DNA from 3 places in the Verrucosispora sp. WMMC514 genome. Region 1 is predicted to be linked to each of the others. Evidence: riboswitches for the same ligand, from Rfam matches in the RefSeq annotation. Region 1 holds a riboswitch; each other region holds the start of a gene.
The links. A riboswitch is a leader RNA that binds a small molecule or an ion and turns the genes downstream of it on or off. The one in region 1 is predicted to bind cyclic di-AMP.
Positions count from the first base shown of each region.

Region 2: it holds a riboswitch for cyclic di-AMP, as region 1 does, so the genes downstream of both, O7597_RS14135 (hypothetical protein) here and O7597_RS21345 (C39 family peptidase) in region 1, are expected to answer to the same signal.
Region 3: it holds a riboswitch for cyclic di-AMP, as region 1 does, so the genes downstream of both, O7597_RS03200 (hypothetical protein) here and O7597_RS21345 (C39 family peptidase) in region 1, are expected to answer to the same signal.

Region 1 is NZ_CP114906.1:4,575,163-4,582,603, reverse strand. Features, by position in the region: gene O7597_RS21360 (class I SAM-dependent methyltransferase) at 1-677, opposite strand, end outside; gene O7597_RS21355 (DUF5753 domain-containing protein) at 1,073-1,567, shown strand; gene O7597_RS21350 (DUF397 domain-containing protein) at 1,558-1,758, shown strand; gene O7597_RS21345 (C39 family peptidase) at 1,826-2,737, opposite strand; cyclic di-AMP (ydaO/yuaA leader) riboswitch at 2,964-3,104, opposite strand; gene O7597_RS21340 (hypothetical protein) at 3,382-4,140, opposite strand; gene O7597_RS21335 (hypothetical protein) at 4,343-4,858, opposite strand; gene O7597_RS21330 (acyltransferase) at 4,970-6,292, opposite strand; gene O7597_RS21325 (polysaccharide pyruvyl transferase family protein) at 6,554-7,441, shown strand, end outside.
Region 2 is NZ_CP114906.1:3,121,018-3,128,458, reverse strand. Features, by position in the region: gene O7597_RS14160 (heavy metal translocating P-type ATPase) at 1-1,722, opposite strand, end outside; gene O7597_RS14155 (hypothetical protein) at 1,734-2,729, opposite strand; gene O7597_RS14150 (copper ion binding protein) at 2,763-2,972, opposite strand; gene O7597_RS14145 (metal-sensitive transcriptional regulator) at 3,085-3,381, shown strand; gene O7597_RS14140 (YibE/F family protein) at 3,657-5,003, shown strand; cyclic di-AMP (ydaO/yuaA leader) riboswitch at 5,170-5,301, shown strand; gene O7597_RS14135 (hypothetical protein) at 5,305-6,321, shown strand; gene O7597_RS14130 (carbonic anhydrase) at 6,403-7,101, opposite strand; gene O7597_RS14125 (helix-turn-helix domain-containing protein) at 7,301-7,441, shown strand, end outside.
Region 3 is NZ_CP114906.1:727,930-735,370, reverse strand. Features, by position in the region: gene O7597_RS03225 (hypothetical protein) at 1-221, opposite strand, end outside; gene O7597_RS03220 (hypothetical protein) at 418-564, opposite strand; gene O7597_RS03215 (STAS domain-containing protein) at 900-1,265, shown strand; gene O7597_RS03210 (5'/3'-nucleotidase SurE) at 1,294-2,118, opposite strand; gene O7597_RS03205 (PfkB family carbohydrate kinase) at 2,115-3,095, opposite strand; gene O7597_RS03200 (hypothetical protein) at 3,312-4,415, opposite strand; cyclic di-AMP (ydaO/yuaA leader) riboswitch at 4,420-4,551, opposite strand; gene O7597_RS03195 (cation diffusion facilitator family transporter) at 4,704-5,621, opposite strand; gene O7597_RS03190 (AAA family ATPase) at 5,701-7,441, opposite strand, start outside.

The DNA of each region.
Region 1 (7,441 bases):
TTGGAGTACGTGGACAGCACGGCCAGGTACTCCTCGGCGGTGTAGTCGCGACTCCAGACGTAGCGGTGCACGGTCGGGCTGGCGAAGAACCCGCTGCCCGCCATCACCGCCGCGTCGGGGGCCACGATCGCCTCGGGCGGCTGCGGACCGCCGTGCCCGTCACCCATGCCCACCTCGGCGTAGATCCGCTGGACCTGCCGGAAGAAGTCGTCGCCACCGGCCGGTGACACGTGCTCGGTGGCCACGATCGCCAGGTGGCCGCCAGGACGCAGCAGCTCGGCCGCCCGACGGTAGGCGACCTCCGGGTCCAGCCAGTGCCACGCCGTGGCGGCGAAGACGAGGTCGAACGGCACGCTTTCGTCAGCTTCCCACCGCTCGAAGGGCGACACCACCACGCGCAGGTCGCCCCGGCCGGCGAGTACCCGACGTGCCACGGTGGCCAGCTCCCGTCCCGGCTCCAGGCCGACCACCTGCCAGCCACGCGCCAGCAGACCACGGGTGGCCTTACCGGTGCCGGTACCGAGCTCCAGCACCCGGGCCGGCCCGGTCGACAGGCCGGTCGTCTCGGCCAGGTCGGCGAACAACGCCTCCGGATAGCCCGGCCGGGCCTGCTCGTACAGCTCGGCGGCGGTGTCGAACGTCGTGGCCAGCCCCACGTAGGGCCCCTGCTTCCCCATGGCTCCCCCGCACACGTCTCGAAACGTCGAGGCCGATGTCACCCTGATCGTCGCATCCCCCAGCCGTCGTGCCGACCCATGTCCCTCAGCCGCCACCCCTACTCGCCACCCCCACCCATCGATCGTCCCCACCGTCCACTCCGGGGACCGATTCCCCGAGATCTTGGACAAAATCCGTTCGCGAAAGACGGAAACTGTCCAAGATTCGCGTGATGGCAGCGGGGTCGTCAGGCGGGTTGGTGGCGGGCCCAGGCGATGAAGCGGGTGAAGAGGGTGGTGGGGGTTGGGGCGTCGTGGGGGTTGAGGTGGTAGAGGTCGCGCATGGCGTCGTACATCAGGCCGGCGAGGTAGATGGACAGGCCGCCCGGCAGCTCCGCTGTTACCAGCCGACGCTGGTGCCGGGCCTGCTCCAGACCGAGCGCTACGCCCGCGCGGTGATCCGGACCGACGCCGCGCTGACCGAGGCGGGGGTGGAGCGTCGGCTGGCCAACCGGATGGCCCGGCAGACGGTGCTGGAGCAGGACGACCCGCCCCAACTCGTCGCGGTGATCGACGAGATGGTGCTGCGGCGGGTCGACGAGGAGCTCAAGGACGTGCTGGTCGAGCAGGTGCAACACCTGATGGCGCTGGCCACCCGGCCCAACATCAGCGTGCACCTGGTGCCGACCGGCGTCGCCATGCACGATGGACTGACCGGCCCCTTCATCCTGGCGCGGGGGGCGGACGGCGGCTGGGTGGGTAATCTGGATACCCAACTCGGCGGCGTCCTGGTCGACAAGGACGACGACCTGAGTGTCCTGCTGTCGAAGTGGGAGACGGTGCGCAACGAGGCACTGTCCGGCCGCCAGTCGATCGAGCGCATGAAGGATGTTGTGAAGCCATGGATCTGAACGGCGCGACCTGGCGCAAGTCCACCCGCAGCGGCTCCAGCGGCAACGACTGCGTGGAGGTCGCCGACAACCTGCCCGGCGTCGTGCTGGTCCGCGACACCAAGAACCGCGACGCCGCCACGCTGGCCTTCACCCCGGCCGCCTGGGCAAGCTTCGTCGGCCTGGCGAAGCAGCACGGCCCGCACGCCTGACGTACCCGAAACGGAAGCCCTCGGCCGGCGGGCCGAGGGCTTCCGTGTGTAAAGCGGGACGATGCGATCAGGCCGAGTAGCCGCGGGTGGCGGCCCAGTTGGCGAGATCGATGGTGCTGAGCCAGTACGACGGGTACGAGGCGTCCGCCGAGTCGGCGATCTTCACCAGCCGCCCGGAGTCCTGGTAGCCGACCACGGCGATGTAGTGCCCGCCGGGGAAGGAGTGCCAGCGACCGTCGGTGTCGGTGACGGTGCCGGCGACGTTCACCACGACACCCCGCCCGTCGGTGACGGCGGCGACGACGTCTTCCTGAAGCTGGTCCATCTGGGCCGGGGTGGCCGCACCGCCACGGATCATCGTGGTCTCGTACGGGTCACCCTTGACGACGGCGTTGAGAACGCGGGTGGTGTCCTCGGCCGAGTTGGTGCCGGCGAACGTGGTGCCGAGCTGGCCGGCCAGGGCGTCCTGGCTGCGCGCGACACCGGCGGCACTCAGCGCGTTACGCACCGCGGCGGGACCGCAGTAGTAGCCGTTGATCTGGGCCTGGTGGTCGTAGTCCAGAACCTTCGAGGCCGGCGGCTTCGGTGCCGCTTTCTTGCTGGTCAGGTCCGGGTCCGGGGTGGCCGAGCTGGGCTTCGGCGACGGCGAGGCGGCGGCGCTTGCCGGTGCCGGGCTGGCCGGTGCGGCGCTGCTCGGCGCGGCGCTGCTCGGCGCGGCGCTGCTCGGCGCGGCGCTGCTCGGCGCGGCGGTGGCCGGCGCGACCTCCGCCTGGCTCGGCGCGGCCACCGTGTCGCCGGACAGTTCGGCGGCGGTGGTGGCCCGCGTGGGGGCCGGGGTGTTCCCGGTGCCGGCCAGGGCGGCGCCGGTGCCGGTGGCCAGGACGAGCGCCACGGCGGATCCGGCAACGAGCTGATAGGGGCGTTCGCTGACCAGCCGGCGGAGCCGGCGGGAAAGGGTGTGCTTCACGGATTCCTCCACGGGCTGAGGGGAGAACGGCACACCGGCTCCGGCGGTCGGGTCGGCAACGGAACGCCGACGACCGCCTGGGCGAGCGGGACAGGCCGTTCAAGGGGTACGCCCGGAAGAACCCGGGCGGTGGCGATGACCGGGGTCAGCTCGCGGCGGTCGGGCCGGCGAGCACGGGCACCGCGGTGCCGTGGAGGTGGGGGAACGGGGGGATCACATCGGACCGCACGAGGGTTGGTACTCCTTCCGTCACCGCCGACCGGGTTAGCTGACGGATTCGGGCGGGAAGACGCCCTACCGCGGGCCGAGGCTCGCGGATTCACCCCAGTGGTGCAGTGGGTCCCCGGTTCGTGAGTTCACGATTGAGCGGGTCGGTACGGCGTCGCTTCCTGCGATCGGTTACCGCACCGGACGCGCTGACACTACTGGCCGGTCACCTTGAAGCCAACCCGCTCTGACCTGCTTAAACATGATCGAGCGGGGCAATTTTCGGGTACCTGGGAACTGGCGTCGCTCAATGGGACCGACGGCATTCCGGGCACCAACGGGTGACAACCGGACGGCAGGGAGAAAAGTCGGCGGGGATTACTGCGACAAACGTCTTACCTACGAACAGTGACCGAATTTCGCACCAATGTGACCCAGCTCACGGAATTTCAGCCGAGCCGAGCCGGACGCCAGCGCGGGACCAGGCCGGACCGCTCGACGATGGCGCGTCCGGAGACGGGCGGTCGGTTCGGCCGGAGCCGCGCGGCGGCCGCGTACGCCTCGGCGGAGAGGGCGCGGGCCGCCTCGGTGGCCAGTTCCGCCGCCCGCCACAGGTCACGTTCCCGCCCGGCGGCCGATCGATAGGCGGCCAGGCGGTTGTCGCGTACCACCCGGGCGAGAACGGCCTCCTGCTCGGCCGGGTGACGTCGGGGATCCCAGCCGGACCGGTGCGCCAGTACGTCGGTGAGCTGCCGGGCGGTCAGGTCACCGCGCCAGTGGGCAGCCATCGCCGCCCGGTGCAGCCAGCGTTCCCGAGCCGCGTACTCGGCCGGGGTGCGCGGAGTGCGCGGGGCCGGCAGTCCGGTGACACCGGCCAGCCGCCGGGCGGCGGCCTCCGCCTCGTCGTACCCGGCCCAGGCGCGGTCCAGCTCCGCCTGGGCCACCCGCCACGCCGTACGCCGCCGCTCGGCGTTCTGGCCGGCGCCGGCTGCCGCGACCGCCACCTCCCCGGCGTATCGGCGCAGGTCGGCCTCGTCGGCCGCGGCGCGGAGCGCGTCCGGGTCGGTGGTCTTCTCCACCGGCCCGGCCGGCTCCGGGCGGGCGACCAGCACGGTGAGCACGCCCAGCGCGAGCACCAGCAGGACCGACCAGATGGCGGCGGCGCGTGGCACCTCGATCAGGAACTGGTAGAGAACGGTCTTCTCCATGTCGGCACCTCGGCGGAGATCGGTACGGCGTCGGTGGTCGTACCGGCAGCGGATGGCGATGCGGCGCGGTTGCCGGGTTGAGGCGGGCGGTGCCGCCGGTCATGGCGCGCATCGACGGCGCGACCGACGGCAACGGGCTGGCCGTGCTTGGCGCGGGTGCGCGGCCGGGCGCGGCGCGGAGGCGAGGAAAGGGTCGCCAGGATCAGGCGTGCGGTGGGGCGCGGGCGGCCCGGACACCCGCAACCGGAGCCGGCGACCCCCGCGTGACGCCGGCGGTGCCGCTGCCGAGCGCCGTCAGCCCGGGCTGGCCATCGGCCGCCGGCGGCAGCGAGGGCATCCCGGACCCGACGGAGTCACCGGCGTCCCGCGCGATCGGCGACCCGGAGGCTTCCGCCGGGTCACCAACGCGCGGTCCGGAGGCCCCGGCCAGGTCGGTGCCACCGGCGCCGCGCACGGTCGGCATCGCCAGGCCGGCCCGGTCGAGGCCGGTCACCAGGTCGGGACCGGCCAGGTCGAGGGGTACGGCGACTTCGCGAGCCAGGTCCCGTGCGACGGCGGCCGGTACGGCGGCCTCGGCCGACGGTGCGGCGGCGGGTGCCCGGTCGGGCAGTGCCCAGGCGCCGAGGGAGAAGGCGGCGGCGACCGCGAGCCCGGTCAGCAGCCGCGCGGCCCAGCGCGCCAACCACCACAACGGACGGGCGGGCGCGGCGGGAAGCACCTCGTCACGCTACCGCCACCGGCGGCCCGCACGCACCGGTCACCGGGCGTGTCGCACCGTCCGGCGCGTCGGGTACGTACGTCGATACACGCAGGTCAGCCCGCCGGTCGCCTACCGTCCCTGCTGGACGGAGCGGTCCTGCCCCGGGCCGGTGGCGAGGTCCACATCGCCGCCACCGGACATCCGCTGGCGCGGCAGCCCGTCCACGACCGGTCCGCCCGGCGTCCCCGATCGCGGGGCACCGCGCGACTCCGTGGCTCGCCCCGGGCCAGCCGGCGTCGCGGACCACCCGCCACCCGGCGTCGCGGGCTCGCCGTCCTGCGGGCCGGGTCGGGGTGGCCGGGACGGGGCCAGGAGACGCATCATCGGCTGCTCCACGTACCGCTGCAACAGCGCGGCCAGGCCCAGGGTGAGCAGCAGGAATCCGATCACCGCGACCGGGCCCCACCAGCCGGGCAGGCCGGTGCCCCAGTCGCCGGTGACCCGCAGGATCGTCATGATCACGAAGACGTGCACCAGGTAGAAGGCGAAGGAGACCTCGCCCAGCCAGACCATCGGTCGGGAGCGCAGCGGTGAGCGCCGCCCGTGCACGTCCGCGTCGGCCGCCGCCGCGATCACCAGGACGTACGCCGCCGACAGCAGTGCCGTCCAGAACTCGGCCGGGATCCACTGGGAGGCCGCCACCCAGGTCAGCACGAAGATCAGACTGGCCAGCGGCAGCCGAGGACCCCGCCAGCGACCACGCAGCATGAGTTCGGCGGCGGCCACGCCCATCCAGAACTCCAGCGAACGGACCAGCGGGAAGACCTGGGCGAACCACCAGCGGTCCGCCTCCGGCACCAGGGCCTGCCCGGGCCACAGCGCCAGGATGAGCAGCGGCACCGCGATCACCACGGCCCACAGCAACCAGGGTCGGGCCCGCCGCACCGCCGGCAGCACCAGCGGCAGACACAGGTAGAAGAACAGTTCGCAGGAGAGCGACCAACTGACGTTGTTGACGCTGTAGAAGTGGCCGGGCCGGGGATCCCAGGCCTGGACGAGGAAGAGGTTCTCCAGCGCCGCCACCGGGTTGATCGGATCGGCGAACCAGAGCATCGCCAGCATGGCCAGCGCCCACAGCACCAGATGGTTCGGATAGATCTTGGCGAACCGTCGCCGCCAGAACCGGCGGCGGGAGGCGCCCGGCCGCATCGACCAGACCAGCACGAAGCCGCTGAGGATGAAGAAGAACTGCACCCCGGACAGGCCCAGGGTGAAGATCTCCCCCACCACCGCCTGCGGGCCGGGGTCGGCGATGATGCGCATGGTGCCGGCGTGGAAACCGAAGACCAGCAGCGCGGCGATCCACCGCAGACCGGTCAGCGACGGCAGGCGGCTCGCATACCCGGGCCCGGCGGCGGGCGTCGGTCGATCGACGGCGATGGTGCTGGTCACCCCGGAACCCTACCCACTGAACCTCGGTCCACCTGGACTGCCCGGCACGCCCGCCGTCGGCGGCCGGTGCGGCCGGTGGCGGTGGCATACCGGATGCACTCGGGCGCTGACCCACAGATCAGTACAGAACTCCCGCAACCGCCGCAGGTGTCATCTGCCGGTCCCGTGACCTACTATTCCGAGACCCGAGAGGGACACCACCCCGTTACCTGGCGACCCGGGGGCGTGGGGCGGACGCACCGACGAGAGGCAGAGCCAGCGATGCACCAGCGGATCCTGATGCGAGCCCGCAAGGAGCCCTTCGAGATCAACTCCCCGGAGGAGACGTTCGACCGGAACCTGATCGGTGACAACGTCGGCAACCTGGTGTTCAGCCACGCCGCGCACAAGCTGCTGGGCGCGCCCGGCGTCGAGATCACCTCCAACCGGTTCGTGGTCAACCCGCGCGCGGCGGACCGGATCAACGAGAAGTACGACGTCTTCGTGGTGCCGCTGGCCAACGCGTTCCGCCGCAGCTACGCGCACCGGGTGGACGCGATGACGAACCTCATCGAGCGGCTGAAGATCCCGGTCGTGGTGCTCGGCGTGGGCGTGCAGACGAACGTCGACGGTGACCGGGAGTACCTGCGACCGATCGACGAGTCGGTCAGCCGGTTCTGCCGCGCGGTGCTCGACCGCTCGCACAGCATCGGGGTACGCGGCGAGATCACCGCGAGCTACCTGCGTACGCTCGGTTTCTCCGCCGTCGAGGAGATCGGCTGCCCGTCGATGTTCCTGCACGGGGACACCCTGCCGGTGGAGAAGCGCAAGGCCACGCTCGGCACCGACGACCGGATCGCGCTGACCGTCTCGCCGTACGTGAAGTCGATGGCGAAGATCATCCAGTCACACCAGCAGCGCTACCCCAACCTGCGCTACATCCCGCAGGACCTGAAGACCCTGGGCACCCTGCTCTACGGCGACGCGCCGGAGGACCGGGGCAAGACCAGCGCGATCCCGCTGCACACCTCGCATCCGTTGTTCACCGAGGACAAGGTGCGGATGTTCGTCGACCCGTGGACCTGGATCGACTACCTCACCGGCTTCGACTTCAACTTCGGCACCCGCATCCACGGCACGATCGTCTCGCTGCTGGCCGGCACGCCCGGC
Region 2 (7,441 bases), 1.5 Mb from region 1:
CTTCACCTGGTCGGCGACGGCGAGCAGGCCCCGGGCCCGGCCGTCCCAGCCCACCAGCACCGCCGTACGCCCCGCCGCCTCCGCGTCGGTCGCCGCCCCGGCAAGGTCGTCCGGTACGACCAGACCCCGCTCGCGCAGCAGCCGGCCCCGGCCGAGCAGCACCTGACGGCCGTCCACGGTGCCGGAGACGCCCAGTCCGGCCACGTTGGTGAAGTCGGTGACCGGCGGCAGCGCGCCGACCTCGGCGGCCCCGGCCACCACCGCCCGGGCGACCGGGTGCTCCGAGCCGCTCTCCAGGGCGGCGGCCAACCGCAGCACCTCGTCGCGTCGCTCGCCGCCGGCGGGGGTCACCGCGAGCAGACTCATCCGGCCGGTGGTCACGGTGCCGGTCTTGTCGAGCACCACGGTGTCCACCCGCCGGGTGGACTCCAGCGCCGCTGGCCCCTTGATCAGTACGCCGAGCTGTGCGCCACGGCCGGTGCCGACCAGCAACGCGGTCGGTGTGGCCAGACCGAGGGCGCACGGACAGGCGATGATCAGCACTGCCACGGCGGCGGTGAACGCGGCGGCCGGTCCGGCACCGGCGCCCAGCCACCAGCCGAGTGTGCCGGCGGCCAGCGCGATCACGATCGGCACGAAGACCCCGGAGATGCGGTCGGCGAGCCGCTGGGCGGCGGCCTTGCCGCTCTGCGCCTGCTCGACCAGGCGGGCCATCTGGGCGAGCTGGGTGTCGGCACCGACCCGGGTCGCGGTGACCACCAGTCGCCCACCGGCGTTGACGCAGCCGCCGATCACCGCGTCACCCGTTGCCACCTCGACCGGTACCGACTCGCCGGTGACCAGGCTGGCGTCGACCGCCGAGGAACCCTCCTCCACCGTCCCGTCGGTGGCGATCTTCTCGCCGGGCCGCACCACGAAGCGGTCGCCCACCACGAGCTGGTCCACCGGTATCCGGGTCTGCACGCCGTCACGGAGCACGGACACGTCCCGGGCGCCCAGTTCCAGCAGCGCCCGCAGAGCCGCCCCGGCGGTTCGCTTCGCCCGCGCCTCGAAGTAACGGCCGGCGAGGATGAAGGTGGTCACCCCGGCGGCGGCCTCCAGATAGATGTTGCCGGAGCCGTCGGTGCGGCCGATGTCGAAACTGAACGGATGGGTCATTCCCGGGGTGCCGGCGGTGCCGAGGAACAGCGCCCACACCGACCAGCCCAGGGCGGCCAGCGTGCCCAGCGACACCAGGGTGTCCATGGTCGCGGCGCCGTGCCGCAGGTTGACCAGCGCGGCCCGGTGGAAGGGCAGCCCGCCGTAGACCACCACCGGGGCGGCCAGGGTCAGCGACAGCCACTGCCAGTAGGTGAACTGCCAGGCCGGCACCATGGCCAACACGATCACCGGGACGCTCAGCGCCACCGAGACCCACAACCGGGTACGCAGGGCGGGCAGCGGGTCCACCGGTTCGGCGGCTGCCGGCCCGGCCGGGGTGGGCGGTGGCGGCAGGCTGGCCTGGTAGCCGGTCTTCTCGACCGTGGCGACCAGGTCGTCCGGGGTGACCGGGTCGGCGTAGGAGACCGTCGCCTTCTCGGTGGCGTAGTTGACGGTGGCCTGCACGCCGTCCATCCGGTTGAGCTTCTTCTCGATCCGGGCGGCGCAGGACGCGCAGGTCATCCCGCCGATGGCCAGCTCGATCAGGTGCGGCGCGGCGGTCAGGGGTCGGCTCGTGCTCATGGTTGGTCCCGTCAGTCGTGCCCGTGCCCGGGGCTGCCGTGCCCGTCCTCGGGTCCGGGGGTCGCGAGCCCGTCGGTCGGCGCGGCGGCACCGCCCGGGTCACCGACCCGCACCGTGAACTCGGCGGTACGCACCACGCCTCGGTGCCGGAAGTCGAGGTAGAGCCGGTACGTGCCGGCCGAGGGGAACTCGGTGGCGAAGCTGACCTGCGGTCCGGGGGCGGTCCGCCCGTCGCCCGGGGCACCCTCGGGGTGTACGTGCAGGTAGGCGAGGTCGCCCCGGCGCAGCGCGACCAGGTGACCGTACGCGCCGAGGTACGGCTCCAGATCGGTCACCGGCGCGCCGTCGCGGTTGACGGTCAACGTCAGCGTGGTGGAGTGCCCGGGCCGTGGGGTGCCGGCCAGGGTGACCGTGTAACCGTCGACGGTGGCGCTGCTCGCCGGAGCGGGCAGCTCTCGCTCGGTCAGCGCGCCGGGGACGGTCACGTCGACGCCGAGCGTCATGGGGTCACCGCCGGTCGGGGTGAAGTCCGCGAAGGCCCGCCACACCCCCGGGGAGTCCAGCGGCGAGGCGATCCGCCAGGTGCCGTCGGCGGCCAGCTCCGGATGGACGTGCCGGAAGCCGGACAGGTCGCGGCGGGCCACGATGAGGTGCATCCGTTCGTCGTGGCTGACGTCGTATCCGGTCACGGGGCGGCCGTCGGGGCCGGTGATCCGGAACGCGAATTCACCCGGCGGCGCGTCGACCGGCACCAGGGAGTAGCCGCGGTCTGAGACGAGCAGGCCGCCGGGCAGCTGCCCGGCCTCCCCTTCACCGTGCCCGACCGGCCCCGCCGCTCGGCCGGTGTCGCCCTCGGCGCGGACGTCACCCCCGTGACCGGCGCCCGCACTGTCGTGGTCGGCGGCGAGCACGTTCACCGGGCCGGTCAGCTGCCCCACCCCGTACGCCGCGCCGAAGACCGCCGCCAGGCCGAGCACGAAACCGCTCAGCCTCGTCGCCGTGTTCATGCTCGACTCCTCGGTTTCCGCCTGCCGGCCGGCTCAGGCGCCGACCAGCTCGTATCCGGCCTCGTCCACCGCGGCACGCACCGCGTCACCGGAGAGCGGTTGGTCACTGGTGACGGTCACCTGACCGGTGGCCAGGTCCACCTGGACGTCGCTGACTCCCTCGATCGCACCGATCTCGGTGCTGACCGCGTTGACGCAGTGCCCGCAGGTCATGCCCTGCACCTGGTACGTCGTGCTGACCATGCGACTCTCCTCACCAGCTCGCCAGGGTGGCCGAGCACCACCCGATACCCGTAGGGGGTATCTACGACATCGACCGTACCATACCCCCTGGGGGTAGGCTATCCTTGTCGGCATGAGCACACCCGCGCCGATCCGTGGTTACACCGCCAGCAAGGACCAACTCCTGGCCCGGCTGCGCCGCGTGGAGGGCCAGGTGCGCGGCATCGAGAAGATGGTCGACGACGATCGCTACTGCATCGACGTGCTCACCCAGATCTCCGCCATCCAGGCCGCGCTGGACAAGGTCGCCCTCGGTCTGCTCGACGGGCACGCCCGGCACTGCATGCACGAAGGTGCCGCCGAGGGACGCGCCGACGAGATGGCGACCGAGATGATGGCCGCCGTGGGCCGGCTCATGAAGCGCGGCTGATCCGACCCGCCGACATACCCTCGCGAACGGCGTCGCGAGTTCGGGCTGGTTACCATTCGCACACGATGGCCAGCCGAAATCCGTGCCGCGCGGCCCGAGGTCGCCGGCGGGCACCCGCCCCTGCCGCCGTCGCGAACCCCTCCACAGCTCACGGTACGCAGCCGCCCCGCCACCTTCCGGCCATTCGGGCTGCCCTTCGACACGGTCGTCCGGCGGCACTGAACCGTCTCGCCCATCGACACGTACTCAGCCCTGAAATCGTTGGGAGACACTGAATGGGCGCCGACCACACCCGTTCCGCTCCGCCCACCCCGCCCCGGGTGCGGCGGATCCTCGTCGTGACGGTGGTCCCCCTCTTCCTCGCCACCCTGGTCGCCGCGATCGTGCTCTGGCCCCGGGACGCCCCGCGTCCCGAGGCCACCGACGACGCCCCCCGCTACCACGGCACGGTCACCCGGGTGGTGAGCGAGCCCTGCCCGCCCAACCCGGTGGTGCCCGAGGGCACCCCGACGACCGCGGCGGGCCCCTGCGGCACGGTCACCGTGCGAGTGCAGACCGGCCCGGACGCCGGACAGGACGTGCAGACGCCCATCCCGGCCGGGCCGGGGGCACCCCGCGTCGACGTCGGCGACGACATCATCCTGGTCTCGCTCGTCGACCCGGAGGATCCGTCGGTCAGCACCTACAACATCGCCGAACACCAGCGCGGCAAGCCGCTGGTGTGGCTGGCCGTGCTCTTCGCCGCCGCCATCGTCGCCTTCGGGCGGCTACGGGGCCTGGCGGCGCTGGGCGGCCTGGCGGCCAGCTTCGCGATCCTGCTGACCTTCGTGCTGCCCGGCATCAGCGCCGGCCAGCCGCCGCTCGCGGTCGCCATCGTCGGCGCCTCGTTGATCATGTTCGTGGTGCTGTACCTGACCCACGGCATCTCCGCGCAGACCTCGGTGGCCGTGCTCGGCACGCTCGCCAGTCTGGTCCTCACCGGGCTGCTCGGGCTGGCCGCCACCGGGGCCACCCACCTGACCGGATTCGGCAGCGAGGACGCCACCACCCTGTCCATGTTCCGGGGGGATGTCGACCTGCACGGCCTGCTGCTGGCCGGCATCATCATCGGCTCGCTGGGCGTGCTCGACGACGTCACGGTCACCCAGGCCGCCGCGGTCAACGAGCTACGCCACGCCAACCCGAACCTCTCCCGCCGGGAGCTGTACCGCTCGGCCACCCGGGTCGGCCGAGCCCACATCGCGTCGGTGGTGAACACCATCGTGCTGGCGTACGCCGGCGCCTCGCTGCCACTGCTGCTCCTGCTGACCGCGGACTCCCGCGCGTTGGGCCAGATCGTGACCAGCGAGTTCCTCACCACGGAGATCGTCCGGAGCGTGGTGGCCACGCTCGGGCTGATCGCCGCGGTGCCGCTGACCACGGCGCTGGCGGCGGTCGTCACCACCGCCGGACGCGGCGAGGCTGGTGCCCGCACCGGCGAACCCACCCCCCTGGTCCCCCGGCCGGCGACGGACCGGGCCGAGGCGCTCCGCGCCCTGAGCACCCCACCCACCCGAAACACGTCCCCCGCCACCCCCTCGGGGTGGCCCGACCCGGACAGGAGCACGGACACCACATGGTGACACTCCTCAACGTGACCGCCCCTGCCGATGCGGCTCGAAACCGTGTCGCTGGTCACTCAAAGCGATTACGAAATGACGCATCTAGTCGGGTTCGGGGCGTAGAAGCACAGATGGACTGTCGGGTAACCTCACTGCCGGTCACCGCCGAAGGCGCGCAGCGGCGCCTGCGGTGCCACCGCCCAATCGCCCTCAGGCGAGCCGGGGACCCAGGTAGGTGGGGTGAATCCGCGAAAGCGGTAGGGGCCACTTCCGTCCCGAACCCGTCAGCTAACCCGGTCGGCGGTCGATGGAAGGGAAAACAGTGACGGCACCCCTACGCCGCTGGTTGACACCCGTGGTGGCCGTGTTCGCCGCGTTCGCCGTGTTCGCCGGCCCGATGCCGGCCACGGCCGCACCGAACGACCCCAAACCGGCGGAGCACGACGACGACCCGCCGATGCTCAACGATCTGATCGAGGCGACCACCCGGGACTACTCAAAGGCCAAGGCCAAGCTGGAGAAGTCCAAGAAACGCCAGCTCCAGCTGGCGGTCGAGGTCCGTGCCGCGCAGGCCGACCTGGACGCGCTCGCTCCGCAGGTCGCCGAGATCGCCACCCAGTCCTACCGGACCGGCCGGGTCGGCGCGATCGCCATGTTGTTGCAGAGCGGCGCACCGGACTCGTTCATCAACCGGGCCTCGGCACTCGACGAGCTGAACCTGGTGAACGACAAGAAGCTGGGCGAGGTCAACGCGATAAAGCTCCGCGCCGAGCAGGCCAAGCTCGCGCTCGACGCCGAGGTGCGCGAGCAGAAGAAGCTGACCAACGACATGGCGCGCAAGAAGAGCGAGGCGGAGAAGTCCCTCCGGCTGGTCGGCGGTGTCGGCCTGACCGGCGGACTGGTGGACGCCACCTCGCCGGTGGCCCGGATCGGGCCGAACCGGTCCTCGGACGGCGGGTGGAAGCCCGAGTCGTGCAGCCAGAACGACCCCACCACGTCGGGCTGCATCACGCCCCGGACGCTGCACATGTACAAGGAGGTCAAGCGGGCCGGGTTCAACCGGTTCGTCGGCTGCTTCCGACCGGGTGACAAGTTCGAGCACCCCAAGGGTCGGGCCTGTGACTGGTCGTTGCAGAACAGCGGCTTCAGCCCGTGGCACAACAACGACACCCGGATCTACGGCAACAACCTGGCGGCCTTCCTGGTCCGCAACGCCGACCGGCTGGGCGTCTACTACGTGATCTGGAACCGCCAGATCTGGTTCGCGGCGACGGAACGCTGGAGTTCCTACAGCGGCCCGTCCAACCACACCGACCACGTGCACGTGTCACTGCTCTGACCCCCCACGCGACGCACCGAGGGCCGTCCCGCCGACCGTGGCGGGACGGCCCTCGTCGTTCCGGACGTCGTCGGTCGCGGATCAGGGCGTGGTCGCCATCACGCCGGCCAGTTCGGCGGGTTCCGCGGCGACCGCCCGCACCTCACCGGCGGCCAGCCGGTACGACATGCCGACCACCGCGCACCGCCCGGCAGCCACCTCCGCCGCGAGGGTCGCCGAGGAGTCCAGCATCGTCTCGACGGTTCGCGCGATGTGGATGTCCACGATCTCGTCCAGCTCGTGCACCCCGGCGTCCTGCGCTCGGCGCAGGCTCGGCACCACCGCGTCGACCACGGCGCCCAAGTGCCCGGGGGGCGTGGTGTCGGTGGCCAATGCGTCGCGGGCCGCCTGGACGGCGCCGCACGAGTCGTGGCCCAGCACCACCACCAGCGGCGTACCCAGCACGGCCACCGCGTACTCCACGCTGCCCAGCACCTCCGGCCCGACGGTGTGCCCGGCGGTGCGGACCACGAAGAGGTCGCCCAGCCCGCGATCGAAGATGATCTCGGCGGCGAGCCGGGAGTCGGAGCAGCCGACGATCACCGCGAAGGGATGCTGCCCGGTCGCGACGGCAGCCCGACGCCCGGCGTCCTGATTGGGATGCCGCAGCGCGTCGGTGACGAATCGGCGGTTGCCGGCGAGCAGTTCGGCGAGGGCGCCCTGCGGGGCACCGGCATGATCCGCGCCGAGCGCCTCGCGGTCCGGACCGGGTTGCGTACCGGGCGTTCCGGGTCGACTCATCCAGCTGCACCTCATCTCTGGGAGGAATGCCTGGTCATCCCGGCCGGCGCTGGTCACGGGCTGCCATCACGGTCACACGCGGCATAACGCACGTCAAGCTATACGTGATATGTGTTTCATGCATCAGTCGACGCTTGCGCTCGGCCGGGCCGGTATCGGCGACGGCGCGAGCCGAGGTAGCCGAACGGCAGGTCATACGATGGCGGACATGGCGAGCACTGACGCACGGGAAAACGCGCGGAACTGGACGTTTCTCACGAACCACGCGCACGTCCTGCTCGCCATCGCCCGTAACCCCACCGCCCGGCTACGGGACGTCGCGACCGAGGTCGGCGTCACG
Region 3 (7,441 bases), 3.0 Mb from region 1:
GCGTCGAAGGCGAGACTGGCGCGGTGCCGGGCCTCCTCGGCGGCCGACTCGACCAGGTCTCCGGCGTCACCGGCGAGACCGGCGGAGCTGTGGCGGGCGGTGCGGGCGGTGTCGCGGATGCTGTCGCCCGCGCTGTTCACCGCTGAGACGAGGTGTTGCCACGCCTGGTCCGCGATCCGCTCCGGCTTGCTACGGCGGTCCAGCAGATGTGTTCCGAACATGATGGTTCCCTCCTCGACAGAGCCGGAGCCGGTGCACGCATCAGCTGTCGGCGGCGTTGTCCGGCCGGTGGCGGTTCGCATCGGAGGCTGTGCCCCCACCGGCCCGGCCGCAAACCCTCAGCTGCTGACGTCCGGCCCCGAGGAATCGGCGCGTGCTCCGGGCGTGCTCCGCATGGGGCTCGCCGGCAGGGTGGGGTCAGCCGGTGACCACCGCCACCACCGCCGGCCGGGCGAAGTCGTCGTCGTCATCGTCGTCGTCACCGTCACCACCGCCGAACCCGCAGGCCAGCACGAGGGCGAGCAGGGCACCGACACCGGCGAGCGCGGCGAGTCTGCGAAGCATGATGGTCCTCCCGTCATAGGGGTCACCCGTGATGCTAGGCACACCGTGCCACCCTCGTCCGCCGCGCGCAGGTCAGACCGGTTCTCTCGGGGCACGCCGGCACCGATGGGAAACGACGGGAATGGCCTCGGCCCGCTACCCTGGTTCGGCGGCGTCGGCGTGGCCGAGCGCCAAGTGATAAAGCCAATAAAGTTCGGATATGGGCGATTTACCCTGCCCCTGTCCGTGAATTGCTCATCCCGAGGGGTGGCGACCGAGGTGGTTGAAGGAATACTGTCGGTCGCGGCCCGCGTACTGATGAGGCGCCCGTCGTACGGGCGAGTGGAGGTGCTCGCGTGAGCCTGTCGATCCTGCAGACGGTTCGGCCCGGTGGTGTCATCGAGATCGCCCCTCGGGGCGAGATCGACGTCGACACCGCGTACGAGGTGAAAGAGGCCATCGCCGAGGTGCTGGCCAAGGGGCGGCCGGCCCGGATCGAGCTCAACATGCGGCTGGTCACCTTCATCGACTCGGTCGGCATCAGCGCCATGGTCGCCGGTTTCCAGACCGCCGAGGTCAGCGGAGTGAAGCTGATCGTCACCGAGCCGAGCCGGTTCGTCCACCGGCAGCTCTGGGTGACCGGTCTGCTCGGTCTCTTCGGCGCGCCCGAGCCCTACTACGCCGGGGCCGCCACGGCCTCCGAGGCAGTCCCCGGGGCCTGACCCGCCCCGACTGGCCGACGGGAGCGGATCACTCCCCGTCGAGGCCGGACAGATCCACGTCAGCCACCTCGGTGACCGCCCGCACCGCGGTCACCGAGGCGTAGCCGTCGGCGAGCAGGGCCAGGTCCGTGCCGGGCTGTACCGCCTGGCCCGGCTCTTCCAACGACGTGCGGACGAAGCCGTGTCCGGACTCGGCGACGGTCATCTGCACCTGGCCGAAAGTGGCCAGGGTGGCCCGGCGTACCCCGCGCAGCCGACCCAGCGGTAGATCCGGCGAGTTGACGTTCAGGACGCTCTCCGTCGGCGCCGCGGTCAGCCGGGGCAGCAGGTCCAGAGCGACCCGGGCGGCGGTGGCCCAGTTCCGTTCGGCGTCGCGTACCCGGGCGGCGGCCGCCACCGCGGCACCGCCGCTGGCCGCAGTCGCCTCACCGGCCGAGAGCACGTCCAGCGAGACCGCCATTGCCCGGCAGCCGTTCGCGGCGGCGGTGAAGGCGGCTCCCACCGTGCCGGAGTGCAGCACCGCGCGCCCCGCGTTGGCGCCCCGGTTGATTCCTGACAGCAGCACCGACGGCGGCGGTCCGAAGGCACCGTGTACGGCGATGAGCGCGATGAACCCGGGTGAGCCACCGACGCCGAACGCCGGCACGCCGTCGAGTTCCGGCAGCGGATGCTCGCGGACCACCACCTGCCCGTCCTGCTCCACCGCGCTCATCGCGGCGCTGGTGCCGCTGGCCTCCTCCAACGGGGCGGCCACCACCACGTCCAGGCCCCGGTCGACGGCCGCCCGGGCCAGCGCCTGGATGCCCGGCGCGGCGATCCCGTCATCGTTGGTGATCAGGACCCGTAGCCTCACCGGCCACCCGCCCGTTGCGCCAGCTCGTCGGGGGTGGTCCGCTCCTGCGGACGGCTGCCCGCCGGTTCGAGTCGGACCCGGTCGACGAGGCCGTTGATCGAGTCGAGTCGGCCGGTGCCGAGGCCGTGCCGGGTGACGTTGAGTGCGCCGGCCGCCGCGCCGGTACGGATCGCCGTGCGCACATCGCCGCCCCGGGCCACCACGGCGGCGACCCCGGCGGTCATCGAGTCGCCCGCCCCGCGGGGGTCGGCCGCCTCCAGGCGCGGCATCCGCACCGTGAACACCTCGCCGTCGACGAGTGCCAACGCGGGCTTGTCGGCCCGGCTGACCACCACGTTCTCGGCACCGGAGGCGTGCAGGTCGTACATCGCGCGGGTGAGCTGTTCCTCGTCGTCGCCCTCGGCCCGCCCGTCGGCGATCAGCTCCTCGTGACTGACCTTGAGGAAGAAGACCCCGCTTTCCAGGACGGCCGTCAGGTGCTCGCCGCAGAGGTCCACCACCACCCGGCCGCCGTTGGCGCCGAGATCGGCGGCAAAACGCCGGTAGAGGTCGGCGGGGACCAGGGACGGATGGTTCGGGCCGCTCAACACGCTCACCGGCGCGCGCAGGCCCTCGCCGAGCGCGAGGTTGTACAGCTCGTCCAGCTCGTGCCGGCTCAACGGTTGGCCGATCACGTCGACGACCTCCCGACGGGTACCTTCGCGACGGTCGTGCACGTACCCGCCGGTGCCACCGGAGTCGCGGGCCACCACCTTGAGGTCGACCCCCTCGCTGACCAGCAACGGCTCCAGCACCTGCCCGACCTCGCCCCCGAGTGCCGCGCAGAGCACCACGTCGACGCCGAGGGACAGCACCATCCTGGCCTGCCACACCCCCTGCCCGCCCGGGTGCAGGTGCAGCTCCGGTGCGTCGCTCGGCTGGTCGATGGTGACGGTCAGCAGCGGGGTCGGCGCGAAGATCATGACGCGGCCGCTCATGAACGCACTCCGTGGTCCGTACCGTCGCCGGGCCTGGCGATTCGCTCGTCCATGGGCGTTCCTCCCGCTAGCGGACAAATACCGCTTACTGGTACGACGGTATCCAACGAGACGCGTCGACGCGCGCCGAAGGGACGGTGCCCGGCCGGCCGACGGAAAAACGCAACGCCGGGTGAACCGCTCGTGAAGAGCGGTTCACCCGGCGCGACGAGGAGGTCAGTACACCGACAGGTGAACGTGGTTGGTGTGGTCGCTGGACGGGTCACCGCGGGCACCGCTGTACGACTTCCAGCCGCTGCTGGGCAACCAGATCTGCCTGTACCAGATCACGTAGAGCACCGCGAGCCGGTCGGCGTTGTTGACGAAGTACGCCGCCAGGTTGTTGCCGTAGGTCCGGTCACCTCCGGTCGCGTCCCCGCCGAAGCCCTTCTTCTGGGCCGCGAAGTCGCAGGCCCGACCCTTCGGGTGCTCGCCCGAGCCGCCGGAGCGGTAGCAGGAGACGTACCGGGTGAAGCCGGCCGACTTGGCCTGCTTCAGCGCGTGCAGGGTGCGTGGGGTGATGCAGCCGTTGGCCGGGGTGGGGTCGTTGACGCTGCACGACTCCGAGGGCCACGACCCGTCGGAGTTGCGCGGAGCGGGCTTGGCGGTGGGACTCGACCCGCCGCTACGCGACGGTGACCGGGCGGCCCGTTCGGCGGCCCTGGCCCGCTCGGCCGCCTCGTCCCGCTCGATGGCCACGGTCAACGCCCGCTCGGCCTGGTCCTTGCGCTTGGCCATCACGGCCACCTGCTTGCGCTGTTCCTGGATCTCCGCGTCCAGGGCCAGCTTGGTGGCGCTGACCTCGTCCCGGGCGGTCTGGAGTTCCCGCAGCGCACGGTCCTCATTGGCGGCCACCGCGTCCAGCGCCGCCGCCCGGTCCATGAAACCGGCCGGTGACCCGCTGTTGAGCAGCGCCGACGCGGCACCCAGCCGTCCGGTGCGGTACGCCTGCGCGGCGATCTCGGCGACCTTGGTACCGCGCTCGGCGACCTGGCTCTCGGTCGTCTTGAGCTGCTCGGCCAGCTTCTTCTGTCGCTTCACCGAGCGGTCGAGCGCCGTCTTGGCGTCGAGATAGCCCTTGCTGGCCGCCTCCAACTGGGCCCGTAGTGCCGGGGTGCCGCCCTCGTCGTCCACATCTCCCGGTGCCGCCGCGCGCAACGCCTGCGGTGCGGCGGTCGCTGGGGAGAAGGGAGCCAGCGCGACGCCGAGGGTGAGGGCGAGCGCGGCGGCGATCAGGGCCGCCGTACGGGCGGCCGGTCTTACCGTTGCCACTGCTGGCATGCACATGTCCTTCCGTCAGCCGCCGACCGGGTTAGCTGACGGGTTCGGGACGGAAGATCCCTACCGCTGGCGCGGATACACCCCAGGAACGTGGTTCCCCGGTTCGCCCTGGCGGGCGATTAGGCGGCGGCCGCCGCCGGCACCGGTGGGTGCCGCCTGGCGGTGGCCGGGTCAGAGCCTACCGGTGCGCACGTGACCGGTGCAGCTGCTGTTACTGCTGGTGTTCGGTTGTTGACTAGTAGACCAGAGCAAATCGGACAATAACCTACTTTTCTCCGATTGGCCTGGTCACCACCGCACCGCCCCGCAACCCCCGGGGTCGGTACGCGGCTCGACCTGGAGGGTCGCGTGTTCGATCTGGAAGTCCTCGTGCAGCGCCGAGCGGGCCGCCGCCAGGACGGTGCCGACATCGGCGTCCGGACTGACGGTCAGGTGTGCGGAGGCGACCTCCATTCCGGAGGTCAACGTCCAGACGTGCAGGTCGTGGACGCCGGCCACGCCCGGTACCGCGGCCAGCCGGTCGTGCACCGCGGTGACCTGCAGGTGCTCCGGTGCGGCCTGGACCAGGATGCGTACCGCTGCCCGGCCCAGGCGCCAGGTGCGGGGCAGGATGAACACGGCGATCGCGACCGCCACCAGCGGATCGGCCCACCACCAGTCGGTCACGGCGATCAGCAGGGCGGCCGCGATCACGCCCAGCGAGCCCAGCAGGTCCGCCAGCACCTCCAGGTAGGCCCCCCGCAGGTTGATGCTCTCCCGCGCCCCCGGGCGCAGCAGCGCGAACGCGGCGACGTTGGCGAGCAGGCCGAGCGCCGCCACCACCAGAACCGGGCCGGCGAGCACCTCGGGCGGATCCCCGAATCGACGTACCGCCTCGATCAGCACGTACACCGCGACGCCGGAGAGCAGTACGGCGTTGGCCAGGGCCGCGAGCACCTCCAGCCGGTAGAGCCCGAAGGTGCGTTGTGGGTCGGTGTCGGCCCGCCGGGTGGCGGCCACGGCCGCGAGGGCCATGCCGATGCCCAGCACATCGGTGAACATGTGCCCGGCGTCGGAGAGCAGGGCCAGCGAACCGGTCCGCAAAGCGGTGCCTGCCTCGATCAGCATCAGGGCGCTGAGCAGGGCGAACGCCGCCCACAGCCGGCCGGAGTGGCGGTGTGCGGCGTTTGAGACCGCAGCGTGGTGGTGGTCATGGCCGGCGCCCACCCAGACACCTTGCGTCGTCAGGCGGGCCGGGGACGGACCTATGCCAACATCGCTATGAGTGCAAGCGTCGGCTCGCGACTCAACCGGTCGGGTCGACGGTGGTCAACCGCTGGGTGGCCCGGGACAGCGCGACGTAGAGAGTACGGACACCGGCGCCGGGCTCCGCCCGGATCTCCGCCGGGGCGACCAGCACCACCCCGTCGTACTCCATGCCCTTGGCCTCCAGGCTGGTCACCACCTGCAACCGATCGCCGCCATGGGCTCCCAGCCAGGCCGCGACCTGGTCCCGTCGCGGCACCGGCGTGATCACCCCGACGGTGCCCTCCACCTCGCCGAGCAGGGCGCTGGCGGCCGTCACGACGGTGGTCTCCAACTCGGGCGCCGGCACCACGAGCCGCACCGGATCGACCCCGGTGGAGCGGACCGCGGTGGGCAGCGCGAGATCGGGGTACGCCCGCCGGATCTCGGCCGCCGCCACCGCGAAGATCTCGGCCGAGTTGCGGTAGTTCGTGGTGAGCGTGAAACGGTGCCGACGACGGCGACCCAGCGCCTGGTCGCGGGCCCGGGCCAACTCCTGCGGATCCCCCGTCCACGCGGTCTGCGCCGGGTCGCCCACCACCGTCCAGGACGCCAACCGGCCGCGCCGGCCCACCATCCGCCACTGCATCGGTGAGACGTCCTGGGACTCGTCGACCACCAGGTGGGCGTAGTCGCGGTAATCCTCGGGGCGCTCCCGGGCGGCCTGCCGGGCGGCCCGCTGCCGGTCGGCGAACGTGCTCAGCTCGCGTACCCCACCGGCCAACTGGAACGGGTCCCGCTTCCGGCGGGCAGCGCGCATCGGCTTGCCGAGCAGCGCGTCCAGCTCGTCCAGCAGCGCGACGTCGGCGACGGTCAGACCATCCGTGGCCAACCCCCGGTAGGCCGAGCCGAGCAGCCGGATCTCGGCACCCGAGAGCAGTCCCGCGCCGTACCGGCGCAACCGCTGCGGATCGGCCAACCAGGCGAGCACGTGCCGCGGATGCAGCCGGGGCCACCACGCCTTAAGAAAGTCGCGGAAATCGGTCCGGTCGATCAGCTCGTCCTCGAAGGCGCGCTGCTCGGGCAACCCGGCGATGCCCAGCCGGCGGGCCTGCGCCCAGAGCGCGGCGAGCACGCCGTCGAAGCCGGCCCGACGCACCTCGTTGCGCCGGGCGCCACGAGGCAGCGCCCGCTCCCGGATGGCGTCCAGCTCGGCCCGCTCCAGCCGCAGCAGCGTGCCCCGGTACAGCAGGCGCAGCTCGGGCGGGGCGTCGGGCACCGCGTCCCGGGCGGCCCGTTCCAGCACCCGGCGCATCCGCAGCGAACCCTTGACCGCCGCCACCTCGGGCGGATCGGTGCGGGTGGCCACCACCCCGGGGAACAGGGTGCCCAGCGAGTGCAGGGTGGCGGTGTCCTCACCAAGCGACGGCAGCACCGAGGCGATGTACTCGACGAAGACGGAGGAGGGGCCGATCACCAGGATGCCGCCCCCGGCGTACCGGCTGCGGTCGGTGTAGAGCAGGTATGCCGCGCGATGCAGCGCCACCGCCGTCTTGCCGGTGCCCGGGCCACCGGAGACGATCGTGACTCCCGAGCCGGGGGAGCGGATCGCCTCGTCCTGCTCGCGCTGGATGGTGGCCACGATGTCCCGCATGCCGCGACCGGTGGTCCGGGACAGGGTGGCCAGCAGCGCGCCGTCGCCGACCACCGGCATGTCCGGTGGGGCGGCGTCCGGGTCCAGCAGGTCGTCCTCGATCCGGGTGACCCGCTCGCGGCTGGACTGGATCGTGCGGCGCCGGACG